3 regions of the Mycobacterium zoologicum genome follow, and region 2 is predicted to be linked to each of the others. Evidence: riboswitches for the same ligand, from Rfam matches in the RefSeq annotation. Region 2 holds a riboswitch; each other region holds the start of a gene.
The links. Region 2 has a riboswitch for cobalamin ahead of metE (5-methyltetrahydropteroyltriglutamate--homocysteine S-methyltransferase). Riboswitches for the same ligand answer to the same signal wherever they lie in the genome.

Region 1 (6,566 bases), on a different contig from region 2:
GAGGACACGTCCAGGAACGCGGTGGGTTCGTCGAGGATCAGCAGGCCCGGCTGCTGGGCCAGCGCACGTGCGGTCAGCACCCGCTGGCACTCGCCGTCGGACAGTTCCGCAGCCGGCCGCGACGCCAGGTGTCCGGCGCCGGTGGCAGCCAGCGCCCAGTCGATGATCTCCTCGTCGGCGGGACCCAGCCGGGCGGCCAGGCCCAGGTGCGGAATTCGGCCCAGCCCCACCAGTTCCCGAGCCGACAGCAGGCCCGGGTCGATCCGTTCGGTCAGCACCACTCCGACCCGCCGCGCCAGTTCGTCACGGGGCAGCGTGGTCAGGTCCGTGCCGTCGAGCAGCACCTGGCCGCCGAGCGCGGGCTGCAGTCCGGCCAGGGTGCGGATCAGGGTGGATTTGCCGGCGCCGTTGGGGCCGATCAGCACCGTCAGCTCGCCGCGGCGGGCCTGCGCGTCAAGCCCGGCCGCCACCGTCACCGAGCGGCGCCGATGGCGGTAGCCGATCGCGAGGCCGGCCAGCTGCACGGCGGGCGTCACGTGGGCATCCCCGATCCTCGCCGGGCCCGCAGCAGAACGGTGATCACCACCGGCGCCCCGACCAGCGCGGTGACCGCGTTGACCGGAATCACCAGATCGCTGCCCGGAACCTGGCTGACGATCCCGCAGCACAGCGCCGCGACGGCACCCAGCAACGTCACCGCGGGCACCACCACGCGGTGATCGGAGGTGCCGACCGCGATGCGGGCCACGTGTGGCACCACCAGGCCGAGGAACGCGATCGGTCCGCAGAACGCCGTCGTCACACCCGCCAGCAGCGAGGCCGATCCGACCGTGACCATCCGGGCCCGCCGGACGTTGATACCCATGGTGGCCGCGTAACTCTCGCCGAGCAGCAGGGCGTTGAGCGGCCGGATCGTCAGCGCGGCGGCGGCCAGCCCCACCCCGACCAGCGGTAGCAGCAGTTGCAGGTCGCCCCAGCCGGTGCCGGCGAAACTGCCCAGCCCCCACAGCAGAAACTGCTGCACCCGCTGCGGGTCGGAGTAGACCATCGCCAGACTCACCAGCGCGGTACTGGCCGCGCCCAACATCACCCCGATGAGCAGCAGGGTGGCCGCCGAACGCGTCCAGCGCGACAGCGCCAGCACCAGCGTCAGCATCACCGCCGCGCCCACCGCGGCCGCGATCACCGCCCCACCGCGGCCGGCCCCGGCCATACCGGCGCCGAAGCCGGCGCTCCCGCCGAGCAGCACCACCAGCGCCACGCCGAGGCTGGCGCCGGAACTGACCCCGAGGATGTAGGGGTCGGCGAGGGTGTTGCGGAACAGGGTCTGCAGCTGCAGCCCGGAGACCCCCAGCGCGGCCCCGGCGGCCAGCGCGGTGAGCACCCGGGGCAGCCGCATGTTCGCCACGATCACCTGCCAGCGCGGGTCGGAGGCGTCGGCACCGAGCAGCACCCGCACGGTGTCGGCCAGCGGCACCCGGACCGGACCGAGCGCCAGACCCAGCAGCGCCAGCACTACCACCGCGACGGCCAGGCCCGCCAATACCAGCGGGGTGCGGGCCTTCATCGCGGGACCTGACGGTAGAACGCGAACTCGTGGCCGGGTGCCGACTCGGGATGCAGGATCGCCACCAGGTCGCCGAGCAGCAGATCCGGCCGCGCCGTGCCGCGTTCCCAGTAGGTGTTGCGGCCGTTCTGGTCGACGGCCTTGGTGCCCGACCACACCTGACCGCTGCGGACCGCGGCGAGCTCGCCGTAGCGACTGTCCTGGGAAACCGCGTCGCTCAACGCTTTCCAGTCGTCTGTGACCAGCCACAGCGGTGCGCCGCCAGCCCGGGCGTAGACCGATTCGAAGTTCAGCTGCCGGCTCTGCGCGCCGGTGTCGCTCAGCCAGGGATAGGTCCCGCCGGCATCGGCGACCAGCCGGCCGGAGTAGCTCGCGCCGGTGGGCATCGACCAGTTGCCCGAATACATGGTGCCCACCAGTACGTCGACGGGTTTGGCTTTCGAGGCCCCAGCGGCCCGGGCGCTCAGCGCGTGGTACCCATCGCGGATCATGCGGTAGGTCTGCTCGGCCTGGTGTTCGGTACCGGTCAGTGCCGCAAACACTTTGATCCATTCGGCGCGGCCCAGCGGGGTGGGCTCCAGCCATTCGGCGTCGGCGACCACCGGGATTCCGGCCTCGCGCAGCTTGGGATAACCGGGATCGTCCATGCCCTGGGTGACCAGCACATCGGGGCCGGCCTGCAACACGGTCTCGATGTTGACCTGCCCACCCGGGGCGTACCCGACGATCGCACCGGCATCGATGCGGCTGCGGATCGCCGCGTCGGCGACCGCGGCAGGACTGGCCACGCCGGTGACGACGCCGGCCTGGCCGAGTTCGGTGATCATCGCCAGGTGGGTGGTGGAGCCCGAATACAGGCTGTGCACCGGGACGCTGACCTGTTGGGCGCGGGCCAACTCGCCGGACAGCTCGGGGGCCGGCGCGCCGCAGCGCACCAGCACATACGACACCGGCTTGCCGCCGAGGTAGGGACGCTCGACGGTCAGGACCTGGTAGCTGCGGTGGTATTCGATGCGGAAGTTGGTGGCCTCGGACAGCGTCGACTTGTCCGGGAAGTAGTCGACGGCCGGATCGAAGTCGGTGATGCAACCGGCACGCGCGCCGTCGGGGACGGTGGCATGCTCGGCCGAGCAGCCGGCCAGCATCGTGACCAGCGCAAGTGCTACCCGCAACGCACGGGACATGGGCGCGCATCAGCTTCCTCGGGGTACACCGCCCCGGTTCGCAGGACGCGATGACGTGAGTCTCCTGGCTTTCGGATCACCGTTCGCCTCGCCTTCCAGCCCCACAGGCGGCGGGCCGTGGCTGATGAGGGTCACTCCCCGATGACAGTGGCGGGACCGCGCCGGATTCGCACCGGCTTCCTCACTGTCGTCATCGCCTTACCGGCGACATTGTTGCATGCCGTGCTGGGATAGGCTGGCCGCCGTCTCGTGGCGTCAGGAAGTCCGGTGAGAATCCATTTCAAATCCGGCGCGGTTCCGCCACTGTGTTAGCCAGATACTGGCCGCGGGACATCCGACTATGCGGGGCGCGAACCCCCAGGAGGAACCGGCTATGCGGCGCATTGCGCTCCTGTCCACGTCCGACACCGACCTGCTGTCCGCGAGGGCCAGCGGCGCGGCCTACCGGCTCGGCAACCCGGCGCGCCACGACATCGCGCCGCTGCTCGACGGCACAGACGTCGTGGTGCTGCGAATCCTCGGTTCTTCGGCCGAGATCGCCGACGAACTGAAGCTGCTGCGTGCCACGGGCCTGCCGCTGGTGGTGCTCGGCGGGGAACGCTCGCCCAACGCCGAGCTGATGGAGTGTTCGACGGTCCCGATCGGCCTGGCCGCGCAGGCACACGCCTACCTCGCCGAGGGCGGGCCGGCCAACCTGGCGCAGCTGCACGCGTTCCTGTGCGACACCGTGCTGCTCACCGGTGAGGGCTTCGACGAACCGGCGGTGATCCCGGAGTGGGGATACGCCCAGCGATCGCCCGCCGCCGAGGTTCCCGACGCCGTGCGGGTCGGGGTGCTCTACTACCGGGCGCACGAGGTCAGCGGCAACGCCGGCTTCGCGCACGCTTTGGCCGACGCGATCGACGCCACCGGCCGGGCTGTCGGGGTGCCGATCTTCGCCGCGTCGTTGCGCAACGCCGGCGACGAGCTCTACGACGCGCTGGGGACGCTGGACGCCGTGGTGGTCTGCATGCTGGCGGCCGGCGGGGCACTCAACGCCACCGCGACGGTCAGCGCCGGCGACGACGACGGCGCGTGGGACATCGAACGGATTGCCGCGCTGGACATCCCGGTGTTCCAGGGGTTGTGCCTGGCTTCGTCGCGGGCGGACTGGGAGGCCAACGACGACGGCGTGACCCCGCTGGATTCGGCCACCCAGATCGCCATCCCGGAGTTCGACGGCCGGATCATCACGGTGCCGTTCTCCTTCAAGGAGATCGACGACGACGGGCTGCCACACTACACCGCCGACGCCGAGCGCTGCGCCCGGGTCGCCGGTGTGGTCGTGAACCATGCTGTGCTGCGCCATATCCCGAATTCCGAGAAGAAACTCGCGTTGGTGCTCTCGGCCTATCCCACCAAGCACTCCCGGGTGGGCAACGCCGTCGGCCTGGACACCCCGGCCTCAGCGGTGCGGCTGCTGCACCGGCTGGCCGCGGCGGGCTATGACGTCGGGGACGGCTTCGGTGTGCTGGGTTCTGACGGCGAGACGCTGGCCGGGGACCGGTTGATCCACACCCTGATCGAGGCCGGCGGCCAGGACGAGGACTGGTTGTCCGCGGCGCAACTGACCGACGCGCAGGTCCGGGTAACCGCGCAGCAGTACGCCGACTGGACCGCGGAGCTGCCCGACGACCTGCGTGAAGCCATGACGACGGCGTGGGGCCCGGCACCGGGCAAACTGTTCGTCAACGAGGCCGGTGAGATCGTTTTGGCCGCACTGCGATCCGGCAACATCGTGCTGATGATCCAGCCGCCCCGCGGGTTCGGGGAGAACCCGGTGGCGATCTACCACGATCCCGACCTGCCGCCGAGTCACCACTACCTGGCCGCCTACCGTTGGCTGGCACAGGGATTCGGTGCGCACGCGGTGATCCACCTGGGTAAGCACGGCTCGATGGAGTGGCTGCCCGGCAAGACCGCGGCATTGTCGGCGAGCTGCGCCACCGACGCCATGATCGCCGGCCTGCCGCTGATCTACCCGTTTTTGGTCAACGATCCCGGCGAGGGGGCTCAGGCCAAACGCCGGGCCCACGCGGTGATCGTCGATCACCTGATCCCGCCGATGGCGCGCGCGGAGTCCTACGGCGACATCGCCCGGCTGGAGCAACTGCTCGACGAGTACGGCAACATCGCCACGATGGACCCGGCCAAGCTGCCGGCGATCCGCGGCGAGATCTGGAACCTGATGCGCGCGGCGGAGATGCACCGCGACCTGGGTCTGGATGAGCGGCCCGAGGATGAGGAGTTCGACGATTTCCTGCTGCACGTGGACGGCTGGCTGTGCGAGATCAAGGACGCGCAGATCCGTGACGGCCTGCATGTTCTGGGTGGCGCCCCGACCGGGCCGGCGCGGGTGAACCTGGTGCTGGCGATCCTGCGCGCCCCGCAGGTGTGGGGCGGGGTGGACCACGCGGTGCCCGGGCTGCGGGCGGCGCTCGGCCTGAAAGAAGACGCGCCGGTGGTGGCGGTCGACGAGATCGAGCAGCGCGCCCGAGACCTGGTCGAGACGATGGAGGCGGCGGGTTGGGATGCGGCGGTGGCCGATTCGGCGCATCCCGATCCCGAGGTGTGTCGGGTGCTGAGATTCGCCGCCACCGAGGTGGTTCCGCGGCTGGCCGGCACCACGGCCGAACTCGACTCGGTGCTGCACGCGCTGGCTGGCGGGTTCGTGCGGCCCGGCCCGTCCGGCTCACCGCTGCGCGGTCTGGTCAACGTGCTGCCCACCGGGCGCAACTTCTACACCGTCGACCCGCGCGCGGTGCCGTCCCGGCTGGCCTGGCAGACCGGGCAGGCGATGGCCGACTCCCTGGTGCGGCGCTACCTCGACGACACCGGCGGCTATCCGGAGTCGGTGGGGCTGTCGGTGTGGGGAACCTCGGCGATGCGTACCTCCGGAGACGACGTCGCCGAGGTGCTGGCGCTGCTGGGGGTACGCCCGGAATGGGACGAGGCCTCCCGGCGGGTATGCGGGCTGGAGATAGTCTCGCTGGACGAGCTAGGACGGCCCAGAATCGATGTGACGGTACGCATCTCGGGATTCTTCCGGGACGCCTTCCCGCATGTGGTGACCATGCTCGACGACGCCGTGCAGATGGTGGCAACCCTCGACGAGCCCGACGATCAGAACTTCGTGGCCGCGCACGCCCGCGCGGATCTGGCGTCCCACGGCGACCTGCGCCGGGCCACCACCCGGGTCTTCGGCTCAGCGCCGGGCTCCTACGGGGCCGGAATCCTGCAGCTGATCGAATCCGGCACCTGGCGTGACGACAAGGACCTGGCCGAGGTCTACACCACCTGGGGCGGGTTCGCCTACGGCCGCGGACTGGACGGCGTCGCCGCAACCGATGACATGCGCACCAACTACCGCCGGATCAAGGTGGCCGCCAAGAACATCGACACCCGCGAACACGACATCGCCGATTCCGACGACTACTTCGTCTACCACGGTGGCATGATCGCGACCGTGCGTGCGCTCACCGGAGCCGACCCGAAGGCCTACGTGGGGGACTCGACGTCACCGGACGCCGTCCGCACCCGCACACTGGCCGAGGAGACCGCCCGGGTGTTCCGGGCCCGGGTGGTCAACCCGCGCTGGATCTCCGCGATGCGCCGGCACGGCTACAAGGGCGCGTTCGAGCTCGCCGCGACGGTCGACTACCTGTTCGGGTTCGACGCCACCGCCGGGGTGGTGCACGACTGGATGTATGAGAAGCTCGCCGCCGAGTATGTGCTCGATCCGGAAACCCGCGAGTTCCTGGACAAATCCAACCCGT
Region 2 (6,566 bases):
GGAGAACATCGTGCGGGCTCAGGGAACCCGCGCGGGGCTGCTCCTGGCCCGCGACACCCTGGTCCGCGGGGCCGCAGAACGCGACCCCGCCGGATAACTTAAGACCGCTCCCCTTCGCTACCAAAGTTTTGTTCCGAAGTCTATTGCGGATGCCCGGCCGGTCACATAGGTTCGATCCATGTCCGGAAAGCTCAGTGGCAAGGTCGCATTCATCACCGGCGCCGCCCGCGGTCAGGGTCGTGCGCACGCCATCGCGATGGCCAAAGAAGGCGCAGACATCATCGCCATCGACATCTGCCGCCAAATCGAGTCCAATCCCTATCCCCTGGCCACCCCCGATGACCTCGCCGAGACCGAACGGGCGGTCAAGGAACTGGGCCGCCGGGTGGTCGCCCGCATCGCCGATGTGCGCGAACGCCACGAGTTGCGTGACGCGGTCGAGGCGGGTCTGGCGGACCTGGGCAAGATCGACATCGTCGTCGCCAACGCCGGCATCCTGCCGATGGCGATGGGCAAGCCGGACCCGATGCAGTTCGTCGACGCCTCCGACGTCGATCTGGTCGGGGTGATGAACACCGTCGCGGTGGCCATCCCCCATCTGCCCGACGGCGCATCCATCATCGTCACCGGCTCGACAGCCGGCATGATCCGCGGGACCACCGACAACCCGAACATGGGGCCCGGCGGCGCCGGGTACGGGTGGAGCAAGCGCATCGTGATGGAGTACGTCGACGAGATGTCACTGCACCTGGCACCCAGGATGATCCGCGTCAACGCCATCCATCCGACCAACTGCAACACCCATCTGCTGCAGAACGACGGGATGTATTCCATGTTCCGCCCGGACCTGACCAACGCAGGCAAGAAGGCCACCCGCGAGGACGCCGAGCCGCTGTTCACCCTCTTCCAGGCCATGCCGATCCCCTACGTGGAGCCCGAAGACATGGCGAACCTCGGGGTGTTCCTGGCCAGCGAGGACGCCCGCTACATCACCGGACAGCACATCCGCGTCGATGCCGGTTCGCTGCTCAAGTGGCCCAACGGTCCGGGCGGATAGCCTCAGATCACGTTTCGCGGCAACGTGATCGGCAGATCCAGCGAGCTGAGCAGTCCCGGCGCGGCGTCCACCACATAGGGCACCGCGTTGACGACGCGCATCGCGGTGGCCGCCATCGCGCCCCGGCCGGCCCCGTGGCCTCGCGCATCACCCAGCGTCATCGCGCAGGAGATGTCCGGATCGCCGTCGATGTCCACCCGGTAGGTGGCGTCGCAGTCCGAGGCCGGCCAGTCCGGGGCGACGTCGCGTGCCATCCGGATGATGTGCTCGACCACCAGGGCCTCCCGGCCGTCGACGACTCCGGCCGCCCGGGTGCACACCGCACCACATGTTCCCGCCGGGATGGTTCCGAACGCGACCTCGATATCGCGGTGGGTCACTCGGCGGTCCAGCGAGCCGCGGATCTGCTGGATCTGAACCCCCAATCCCTGCGCCATCAGATGAATCGGTGCCCCCCAGGCCATTTCGATGAACCCCGGGGTGCTCAGCATCGGCTCGAAGTCCAGCGGCCGGGCGAATCCCATCCCGTTCATCATCACCTCGGCGACCGGGTAGTGGTCATTGAGTGCGATCTCACGCACCGTCACCGAGCGGATCGTCTTGGACTGGGTCGCCAACAGCAGCGCCAGCTGATCGGACCCGAACCCGGGAAAGATGCCCGACACATAGAACGACGCTGCACCGGCAACGGCCGCCTCCTGAAGCTGCCGGCGCCACTGCGGGTGGAAATAGCTCGGCGGATATACCAGGCTGGTCGATGACGTCGAGACGACGTTGATGCCGGCCGCCAGCAGCCGCAGATAGTCGGGCACCGCGCCGGCGTCGCGTTCGGGACCGCTCGCGGCATACACCACGCAGTCGGGCCGCAGCGCGATCAGCGCATCGGCGTCACCGGTCGCCGCTACCCCCAGGGGCTTCCCACCGGCGAGTTCACCGGCGTCTCGCCCCGCCTTGTGCGGCGAATGAACCCAGACGCCAACGAGTTCCAGATCAGGCCGATGCCGGATCGCCTCGATGGCGATGGAGCCGACACCCCCGGTCGACCACACGACGATACGAGTCGGGTCAGTCATGGTTTCCCTTCGTTGCGGGCCGACACCGCGCGTTCCAGGTACGGCCACGCGAGAGCGGGCGGCAGCCCGCCACACAACGGCAGCAGCGGCAGGCTGCCACCGGACCGCAACTGCGCGGCCGCCTCGGCCACGGTGAAGACGCGGTAGGGGCCCGGCGTCGCCCGCAGCTCGGCCACACTGGCGGCCGGTGAAATGCTCGCCACCGTGCGATCCCCGTGCCGGTAGGCCGCGGCGGTCACGGCGTCGTGCAACAGGTACGGGCCCAGCTCGTCCCAGGCCTTGTCCACGTCGTCGGCGACGAATACCGTCGTCGGCGCATCGACGTCCGGGAGCCGCAGGGGGCCCGGTTCACGTCCGTGGTTTCGGCACTGCGATTCGTAGGCTTCCCTCAAAGCAGCCGAGTTCGTCTGAGCGATGAACCCCAGACCGTGGCGGGCGGCCCGCTTCGCCGCCGCCGCACTTCCGCCGGCCACCATGATGTGCGGGCCGCCTGGCGTCACGCACGGCGGCGTGATGTGAATACGGCGCCCCTGATGGATGACCGGCTCGCCCCGTAACAGCTGCAGCAGCAGCGCCAGTTTCTCGTCGGCCAGCCGCCCACGCCGGCTCATGTCCGCGCCGAAGTGTTCGTACTCCGGTGCGCGGTGACCGATACCGAAGGCGTAGGCGACGCGGCCGTTGCTGATGATGTCGAGCACGCTCATGTCTTCGGCCAGCCGCACCGGATCCCAGAACGGAAGGACCACCGCGGCAAGCAGAATCGGCAGCACCTGCGTTCGGGCGGCGATCGCCGAAGCCAGCAGCAACGGAGACGGCAGGTGCCCGTCCTCGGTGCCGTGATGCTCGGAGACAACGGCGGCCATCGCGCCGCGGGATTCGGCCCACGCGCACATTTCCAGTGCCGCGGCGTACAACTCGCCACTGGGCGCACCCGTGGCGGGCGCCCGCATGTCGAAGCGCAGCGTGAACATCCGCACGACTATAACCTAATATTTGTTCACATCGTTGGGTTTCGCTCGCGACCCAGCTTCTGACGATCGACGGGTAGCGTCGAAGCCATGGCACGCATTGTGATCATCGGGGGCCACGGCAACGTCGCCCTGCTGCTCAGTCCCATCCTTGCCGACGCCGGTGAGGAGGTGACGTCGATCTTCCGCAACCCCGACCACTCCGAGGAGGTCGCCGTCACCGGGGCGGTTCCGGTGGTGGCCGACATCGAGCAGCTCGACACCGACGCGCTGGCCGAACTGTTGACCGGCCACGACGCGGTGGTGTTCTCCGCCGGCGCCGGCGGCGGGAACCCGGCACGCACCTATGCCGTCGACCGCGACGCCGCGATCCGCACCATCGATGCCGCGGCGAAGGCAGGAGTCCGGCGGTTCGTCATGGTGTCCTACTTCGGCGCCGGCCCCGACCACGACGTCCCCGAAGACGACCCGTTCTACCCGTACGCCGAGGCCAAGGCCGCCGCCGACGCCCACCTGCGGGCCACCGACCTGGACTGGACGGTGCTGGGGCCGAGCCGGCTCACCCTCGAGCCCGCCACCGGAGAGATCGCTGTCGGACCGGACACCGGCAAAGGGCAGGTGTCGCGCGGCAACGTCGCGCTGGTGATCGCTGCCTGCCTGACCGACGCGTCGACAATTCGCCGCACCATCGAGTTCAACGACGGCACGATGCCCATCTCCGAGGCGCTCGCGGCCGGGTAATCTCGATCACGCAACTGGTTTGCCGATACCCCCGCGGTCTCGGCATCGAGCGCAACGCGGTTTTCCGTGGAGCGCGAGAGGGAACCCGGTGAGAATCCGGGACTGTCCCGCAGCGGTATGCAGGAACGACCGCCGTCATAGGCACTGGTCACGGGTCCGTGACTGGGAAGCGACGGCCATTAGGAGCACCGTGAGGTGCGCGCCTGCGAGTCCGAAGACCTGCCTGTTGTGCCGGGCGCGCCGCGCCCGGCGGATCAACGCCTCGCGGAATGGGCGTCTGGTTTTGATGGTTATAGTGCGTTAAATTGCACAGACCGGATTGGCTGGACACCCACCAGGCGGTGACCCACCTCTCCGAATCGAAGGATTGCACTATGACCGCTCAACCGTTCAGCGCCACCGTTCTCGGTTCACCCAGAATCGGGCCCCGCCGCGAACTCAAGCGCGCGACCGAGAGCTACTGGGCCGGCCGGATCGGCCAAGACGAGCTCAAGAAGGTGGCCGCCGGCCTGCGCCGCGACACCTGGGCGCAGCTGGCCGCCGCCGGCCTGGACTCGGTGCCGGTCAACACGTTCTCCTACTACGACCAGATGCTCGACACCGCGGTGCTGCTCGGCGCACTGCCGGAGCGGGTGGCCGGTGTGGCCGACGAGTTGGACCGCTACTTCGCCGCAGCCCGCGGCAACGCCGACATCGCACCGCTGGAGATGACGAAGTGGTTCGACACCAACTACCACTACATCGTCCCGGAGATCGGCCCGGACACAAAGTTCGCGCTCAACCCGGCCAAGGTACTCGCTGAGCTCAAAGAGGCTCAAGAGCAAGGCATTCCGGCTCGCCCGGTGATCATCGGACCGCTCACGTTCCTGCTGCTGAGCAAGGCCGTCGACGGGGCCACCACGCCGATCCTGCGCCTGGATGAGCTGACCGACATCTACGCCGAGCTGCTGTCCACGCTGGCCGGCGCCGGCGCGCAGTGGGTGCAGATCGACGAGCCGGTGCTGGTCACCGACATCGCCGCCGACGCCCCCGCCCTGGCCGAGCAGGTCTACCACCGCCTCGGCGCGCTGCGCGACCGGCCGTCGCTGTTCGTGGCCACCTACTTCGGCGACCCCGGCGCCGGGCTGGCGGCACTGGCCCGCACCCCGGTCGAGGCGATCGGTGTCGACCTGGTCTACGGGTCGGTGGATTCGGTTGTCGCCGAGCCTGAGCTGACGTCCAAGACGCTGGTCGCCGGCATCGTCGACGGTCACAACATCTGGCGCACCGACCTCCAGTCCGCCCTGGCCAAGCTGGAACGCCTGCTCGGCTCGGTCGGCACGCTGGCCGTGGGCACGTCGTGCTCGCTGCTGCACGTGCCCTACTCGCTGGAGCCGGAGACCGACCCGGCCCTGGACGACGGCCTGCGCAGTTGGCTGGCGTTCGGCGCCGAGAAGGTGACCGAGGTGGCCGTCCTGGCCCGCGCCCTGACCGAGGGCCGCGAGGCGGTGGCCGGCGCGATCGCTGCATCCGATGCCGCCGTGGCGTCCCGCAAATCGGATCCGCGGCTGAACAACGCCGATGTCCGCAGCCGGATCGCGGCGATCACCACCGCCGGGTCACACCGGGGCAGCGCCGCCGAACGCCGCGCCGCCCAGGACGAGCGACTGCACCTGCCGCCGCTGCCGACCACCACCATCGGCTCGTTCCCGCAGACCGTCGACATCCGCAAGGCCCGCGCCGCGCTGGTCGCCGGGGAGATCGACGAGACCGAGTACACCCGCCGGATGAAGGCGGAGATCGCCGACGTCATCACACTGCAGGAGGGCCTCGGCCTGGACGTGCTGGTGCACGGCGAGCCGGAGCGCAACGACATGGTGCAGTACTTCGCCGAGCAGTTGGACGGTTTCTTCGCCACCGCCAACGGTTGGGTGCAGTCCTACGGCAGCCGCTGCGTGCGTCCGCCGGTGCTGTTCGGTGACGTCTTCCGGCCACGCCCGATGACGGTCGACTGGGCCACCTACGCCCAGTCGCTGACCGACAAGCCGGTCAAGGGCATGCTCACCGGCCCGGTGACCATCCTTGCCTGGTCGTTCGTCCGCGACGACCAGCCGCTGGCCGACACCGCCGACCAGGTGGCTCTGGCGATCCGGGACGAGACGGTGGATCTGGAGGCCGCGGGCATCGCGGTGATCCAGGTCGACGAGCCCGCGCTGCGGGAGTTACTGCCACTGCGCAAAGCCGACCAGCAGAGCTACCTGGACTGGGCCGTCGGAGCGTTCCGGCTGTCCACCTCGGGGGTGACCGATGCAACCCAGATCCACACCCACCTGTGCTACTCCGAATTCGGCGAGGTCATCGGTGCGATCGCCGATCTGGACGCCGACGTCACCTCGATCGAGGCGGCGCGCTCGCACATGGAGGTGCTCGACGACCTCAATGCGATCGGGTTCTCCAACGGAGTCGGCCCGGGCGTCTACGACATCCACTCACCGCGCGTCCCGAGCACCGATGAGATGGCCGCGTCGCTGCGAGAGGCACTGGAGGCCGTTCCGGCACAGCGCCTCTGGGTCAACCCGGACTGCGGCTTGAAGACCCGCAAGACCGACGAGGTGACCGCGTCGCTGGCCAACCTGGTGGCCGCGGCGAAGCAGGCCCGCGCCGGGGTGTAGACGTGGCCTCGTGACCGCGGGTTGATCAACCCGCGGTCACGAGGACCAGTTTGCGGCCACCTCGATCAGCTGTAAC
Region 3 (5,035 bases), on a different contig from region 2:
CGACCGTGACCACGCCGATCTGGATCGCGTCTCCACCTGAAGTCCATTCCACCCTGCTGTCCGCCGGGCCCGGCGCCGGTCCGATGCTGGCGTCGGCGGCGGCGTGGACGGCGTTGAGTGCGGAGTACGCCGAGATCGCTCATGACCTGACCGCGCTGCTGGGAGCGGTGCAGGCCGGCGCGTGGCAGGGCCCGTCCGCCGAGGCCTATGTGGCGGCGAATGTGCCGTATCTGGCCTGGCTGGTGCAGGCCGGTGCCGCCAGCGCGGTGACCGCCGGCCAGCAGCAGACCGCGGCCACCGCCTACACCGCCGCGCTGGCGGCGATGCCGACGCTTGCGGAGCTGGCCGCCAACCACGCTGCGCACGCGGTGCTGGTGGGCACGAATTTCTTTGGCGTGAATGCGATTCCGATCGCGCTGAACGAAGCCGACTACGGCCGGATGTGGTTCCAGGCGGCCGCGGTGATGGCGACCTATCAGGCCGTGGCGGATGCCGCGGTGGCGTCGACGCCGCAGACCACCGCTTCGCCGCAGATCGTCAAGGCCGGCTCCGCCGACGCCAGCCAGTCGCAGCTGCCGCCGGATCGGCAGAACGACATCATGGACTGGCTGCAGAACAGCGGCTACACCGACTTCTACAACAACGTGCTGCAGCCGATGATCAACCAGCTGGCCGCCAACCCGTACCTCCAGTCGATCTTCTCCGGGTTCGATCCCTGGCTGACGCTGACCGGCAACCCGCTGAGCTTCCTGAGCCCCTACAACATCGCGTTCGCGTTGGGCTATCCGATGGACTTCGGGTCGTTCGCCGCCTACCTGTCGCAGACGTTCGCGTTCATCGGAGCGGACCTGGCCGCGGCGTTCGCCTCCGGAAATCCCGGCACGATCGCCTCGACGCTGCTGTTCACCGCGGTCGAGGCGATCGGGACGATCATCACCGATGTGATCGCCCTGCTCAAGACGCTGCTGGAGCAAGCCCTCGTGCTGATCCCGGTCATGCTGCCGATGTTGACGGCCGCGTTGCCGCTGGCGGTGGCGCCGCTGGCCGGGTTGGCGGGACTGTCGGGCCTGGCCGCCCTGCACGCCGTGCCGGTGGTCGCGGTGCCCCCGGTGCCCCCGCCGTTCGCCGGGTTGACGGTGGCACCCACGCCACCGGCTCCGGTGCCTGCCCCCGCTCCGGCCCCTGCGCCGGCTCCGGTGCCGGCCGCGGCTCCGCCTGCGCCCGCCGCGCCCCCGCCACCACCCGCCCCGCCGCTGTCACCGGGCGACAGCCTCGCCTACATGTACCTGGTCGCGGGCCTGAGCCAGCAGGCCCGCCGGGCCGCGGGCACCAGTGCCCGTCGCCGCAAGGCCCCGGAACCCGAGGCAGCCGCGGCTCCTGAGGAGGCCGCCGCCGCCGAGGAGAAGGCCAAGGTCCGCCGGCGCCGACGGGCCAAGCACGACATGCTCGGCCGCGGCCACGAGTACATGGACCTCGAGGATGACTTTTCACCGAGCGGCCTGACCGCGCTGTCCGGGGACGGGTTCGGCGGCGGTGTCACCACTCCTATGACGCCCGGCACATGGGCGCTGCAGTATCGCCAATAGCTGACCTAGCGTGCGATACTGCGCCAGTACGGCAACGATGGTGCAGGAAGCCGGTGTGAATCCGGCACGGTCCCGCCACTGTGATCGGGGAGCGACCCTCAACAGCCACGGCTCTTAACGGAGTTGGAAGGCGAGGCGAGCGTTGATCCGAGAGTCAGGACACTCACATCGTCGCATCCTGCGACCCGGGGCGGTGTACCCCGAGAGAGCTGATTCCCATTGTCTGCGCCTGTCTGGGTGGCGTCGCCGCCTGAAATCCATTCGACCCTGTTGTCCGCCGGTCCCGGTGCCGGCCCGCTGCTCGCCTCCGCGGCAGCCTGGACCTCCCTTTCCGTCGAATACACGACGATCGCCGACGAACTGACCGGTGTGCTGGCCGCGGTCCAGGCCGGTGCCTGGCAGGGGCCGGCCGCCGAGGCGTTCGTGGCCGCCAACGCGCCGTACCTGGCCTGGCTGTTGCAGGCCGGTGCCGACGGCGCGGCCACCGCCGCACAGCAGCAGACCGCGGCCGCCGCCTACACCAGCGCGGTGGCGGCGATGCCGACGATGGCCGAACTGGTGGCCAACCACGTCACCCACGCGGTGCTGGTCGGCACCAATTTCTTTGGGATCAACACCATTCCGATCACATTGAACGAAGCCGACTACGCCCGGATGTGGGCGCAGGCCGCCGCCGTGATGACCGCGTACGACGCCACCGCAACCACCGCGGTGGCGACGGTGCCGCAGCTCGAACCGGCGCCCACGGTGTTGAAGTCGCCGGGCAGCGCCGACGCCACCGACACCACCGCGCCGCAGCCGCCGCAGTGGTTCACCGACTTCGCGAACTGGCTCGAAAGTCTGGTGCCCAGCCCGCCCTATCCCGACAGCAGCCAGTACCCGCTGTACGCCGAACTGCAGGAGTTCTTCAACAAGATCGGCTTCACCGGCATCTCCGACCCGCTGGCGCAGTGGTTCGCCAGCCTGCAGGGCGGGTCGTCGCTGTTGCCGCCGCCCGGGGTGCCCGGATCCTGGCTGGCGTGGACCGGCAACCCGCTGAGCTATCTCAACCCCGGCAACCTGGCCTACATCTTCTCGGTGCCGCTGGACCCGGGCTCCTACTTCGCGTTCACCAGCATCGTGATCGTCGACGACCTGATCGCGATCATGTACACCGCGCTGTTCAACCCCCAGGGCCTGGGGCTGGTCATCCCGATGGCGATGGTCGAGATCGTCGGGTCCACGATCGGCAACACCATCCAGGTGCTGAACTACTTGGTCACCCAGACGGCGCTACTACCCGCACTGTTGCCTGCGCTGGCCGCCACGACGGTGCTGGCCCCGGCGGGGGTGCTCGGCGGTCTGGGCATCGGCGCGCTGGCGCATCATGCGTTGGCGGTCCCGACGCCGCCGCCCGCCCCGCCGACGCCCGGGCTGGCGATGGCCCAACCGCCGGCTCCATCACCCGCGCCGGCTCCCGCGCCGGCGCCGGCTCCTGCGCCAACCCCCGCACCGGCCGCGGCCCCCGCGCCGCCGCCCGCAGCCCCGCCACCGACCCCGGCCGGGCCGCCGTCGGTGACCATGCCGGCCTACATGTACATGGTCGGCGGCCTGGACATGGGCGCCCGACGGGCGTCAGGGACCAGCGCCCGCAAGAAGGCGGCCTCGAAGCCGGTCGGCGCCGAGGTTCCCGCAGCCGAATCCGCGGAAGAGGTTGCGCCGCAGCGGCGCCGGCGCCGCGCGAAGGTCGGCATGCTGGGGCGCGGTCATGAGTACATGGACCTGGAACAGGATTTGACGCCCGAGCCCGTCGGGGTCTCTGCCTCGGCCCGGGATGCCGGCGGGTTCGCCGGCAGCACCCACCGGGTCGCCGCCGCGCACCCGGCCGGGCTGACCGCACTGGCCGACGACGGATTCGGCGGCGGGGCGGTCAGCCCGATGATGCCCAACACCTGGCCGGGCGTCGAGCCTTGCTAACCGCGGTGCCTGTTGCGGCGGTCCAGCTTCGGCTCTCCTTCGTCGAGCCTTGCTAACCGCGGTGCCTGTTGCGGCGGCCCAGCTTCGGCTCTCCTTCGTCGAGCCTCGCTAACCGCCGCAGCGGATCCGATTCCCGCTGCGGTCCAACGGGTCCGGGCCCAGGCCCAGGTAGCGCTCGCGCAGCTTGTCCCACAGTTCCAGCTGGCCCCACTCGGGCTCCTCGCGCATCTGCTGGTCGTTGGTCAGGAACGGGTTCGGCAGCATCAGCGTCATCATCTGCTCGTCGCGTCCGTTGTACAGTCGCACGCCCCACGACATCGGGTTGCCGTCCTTGCCGATCCGCCGGTACAGCTCGGCGCGGGTGCAGCGGCGAATGCGGCCCAGCTCCGAGCCGCTGGCCCGGTGCTTGCCGATGCACAGGTGAAAGTGCCAGCGGCCGAAATCAACTGTGGCGTAACCGTCGAGCATCGCGATCTTGCGCGGCGCGTTGGGTGCTGCCACCTCCCAGGCGGCGCCCTGCATGATGATGCCGAACCAGATCTCGTCCCAGTACTCGTCGAAGCACAGGTGCAGCAGGTCCAGCAGACTCTGCTGGTCGGTGGGCAGCGGCCACAGTTGTTCGCGGCCCCGGTCTTCGGTGTCGACGATCGGGGGATCGGCAACTACGGCGGTGGTGGTTTCGGTCATGGGGATTCCTTCCTAATCGTGTGAACGAGCTTGAGGTTTGTGGGTGAGCGCGCAGTCGATGCACAGCCCACCGCCCGGTGTGCGGTAGAACAGGCAGCAGGTGGCACGCCGATAGTCGGTACCGGATTCGTCGAAACGGATGGTGTCGCAGAGACTTTCGTCGGCGCACACGGCGCGGGCCAGCTCCCAGGATGGGTCGGTCGCCAGCGGTGCGCCGTGATGCCGGTGTAGGGCGCGCGCGGCGCCCAGCACGGCGGAGGCGGCGTTGCCGCGCAGCAGCTTCTCCGAGATCGGGCCGAGCCGTCGCACCGCCGCGGTCAGCGGGATCAGGTGCCGGCGCAGCACCTCCTCGGCCAGCAGCGAATCGAGCCCCGGCCCTTGCCAGGCCACCGGTTTCGGCAGGTGCAGCCGTACCGTACCGCAGGATTGGGTGTACCAGAGCTCGTCGGGATCCAGATCCAGCAGCAGGCCGTGCTCGGCGAGCCCGCCCAGCCCGATCGACCACAGCCGCGCCGCGAACCCGAGGAAGAACGTCGACGCCGCGACCCGGTGATCCGGCGCCCCGATGCGCTCCCGCACGGCTGCGACGGCGTCGTCGAGCAGTTCCGGGTCGGTGTAGAGCTGGGTCACCGGGCGCCAGCCACCGCCCTCGACCGCTCCGGTTGAGACCGCGAAATACGGTGTTACGCACGATAGTTCGGCCAGCGCGGCCGCCGCCTGATCCGGCGGCACGCAGCTGTGTCCGGCCGCGGGCCGGGCACGCAGCAACTGTGGCAGGTCGCGCAAGGCGCTGACCGTGGTCGATG

Region 1: linked by a shared signal. The riboswitch ahead of K6T84_RS14635 (ABC transporter substrate-binding protein) and the one ahead of metE (5-methyltetrahydropteroyltriglutamate--homocysteine S-methyltransferase) in region 2 are both predicted to bind cobalamin.
Region 3: linked by a shared signal. The riboswitch ahead of K6T84_RS14655 (PPE family protein) and the one ahead of metE (5-methyltetrahydropteroyltriglutamate--homocysteine S-methyltransferase) in region 2 are both predicted to bind cobalamin.

Annotation. Positions count from the first base shown of each region.
Region 1 covers NZ_JAYJJS010000017.1:26,713-33,278, reverse strand. The annotation lists gene K6T84_RS14645 (ATP-binding cassette domain-containing protein) at 1-536, opposite strand, end outside; gene K6T84_RS14640 (FecCD family ABC transporter permease) at 533-1,567, opposite strand; gene K6T84_RS14635 (ABC transporter substrate-binding protein) at 1,564-2,751, opposite strand; cobalamin riboswitch at 2,789-2,979, opposite strand; cobalamin riboswitch at 2,985-3,093, shown strand; gene cobN (cobaltochelatase subunit CobN) at 3,125-6,566, shown strand, end outside.
Region 2 covers NZ_JAYJJS010000001.1:187,244-193,809, forward strand. The annotation lists gene K6T84_RS00905 (TetR/AcrR family transcriptional regulator) at 1-97, shown strand, start outside; gene K6T84_RS00910 (mycofactocin-coupled SDR family oxidoreductase) at 179-1,057, shown strand; gene K6T84_RS00915 (NAD(P)H-dependent amine dehydrogenase family protein) at 1,060-2,130, opposite strand; gene K6T84_RS00920 (LLM class flavin-dependent oxidoreductase) at 2,127-3,101, opposite strand; gene K6T84_RS00925 (SDR family oxidoreductase) at 3,189-3,839, shown strand; cobalamin riboswitch at 3,879-4,080, shown strand; gene metE (5-methyltetrahydropteroyltriglutamate--homocysteine S-methyltransferase) at 4,214-6,490, shown strand; gene K6T84_RS00935 (LLM class flavin-dependent oxidoreductase) at 6,527-6,566, opposite strand, start outside.
Region 3 covers NZ_JAYJJS010000017.1:33,680-38,714, reverse strand. The annotation lists gene K6T84_RS14660 (PPE family protein) at 6-1,586, shown strand; cobalamin riboswitch at 1,588-1,771, shown strand; gene K6T84_RS14655 (PPE family protein) at 1,806-3,542, shown strand; gene K6T84_RS14650 (DUF7676 family protein) at 3,651-4,229, opposite strand; gene K6T84_RS14645 (ATP-binding cassette domain-containing protein) at 4,242-5,035, opposite strand, start outside.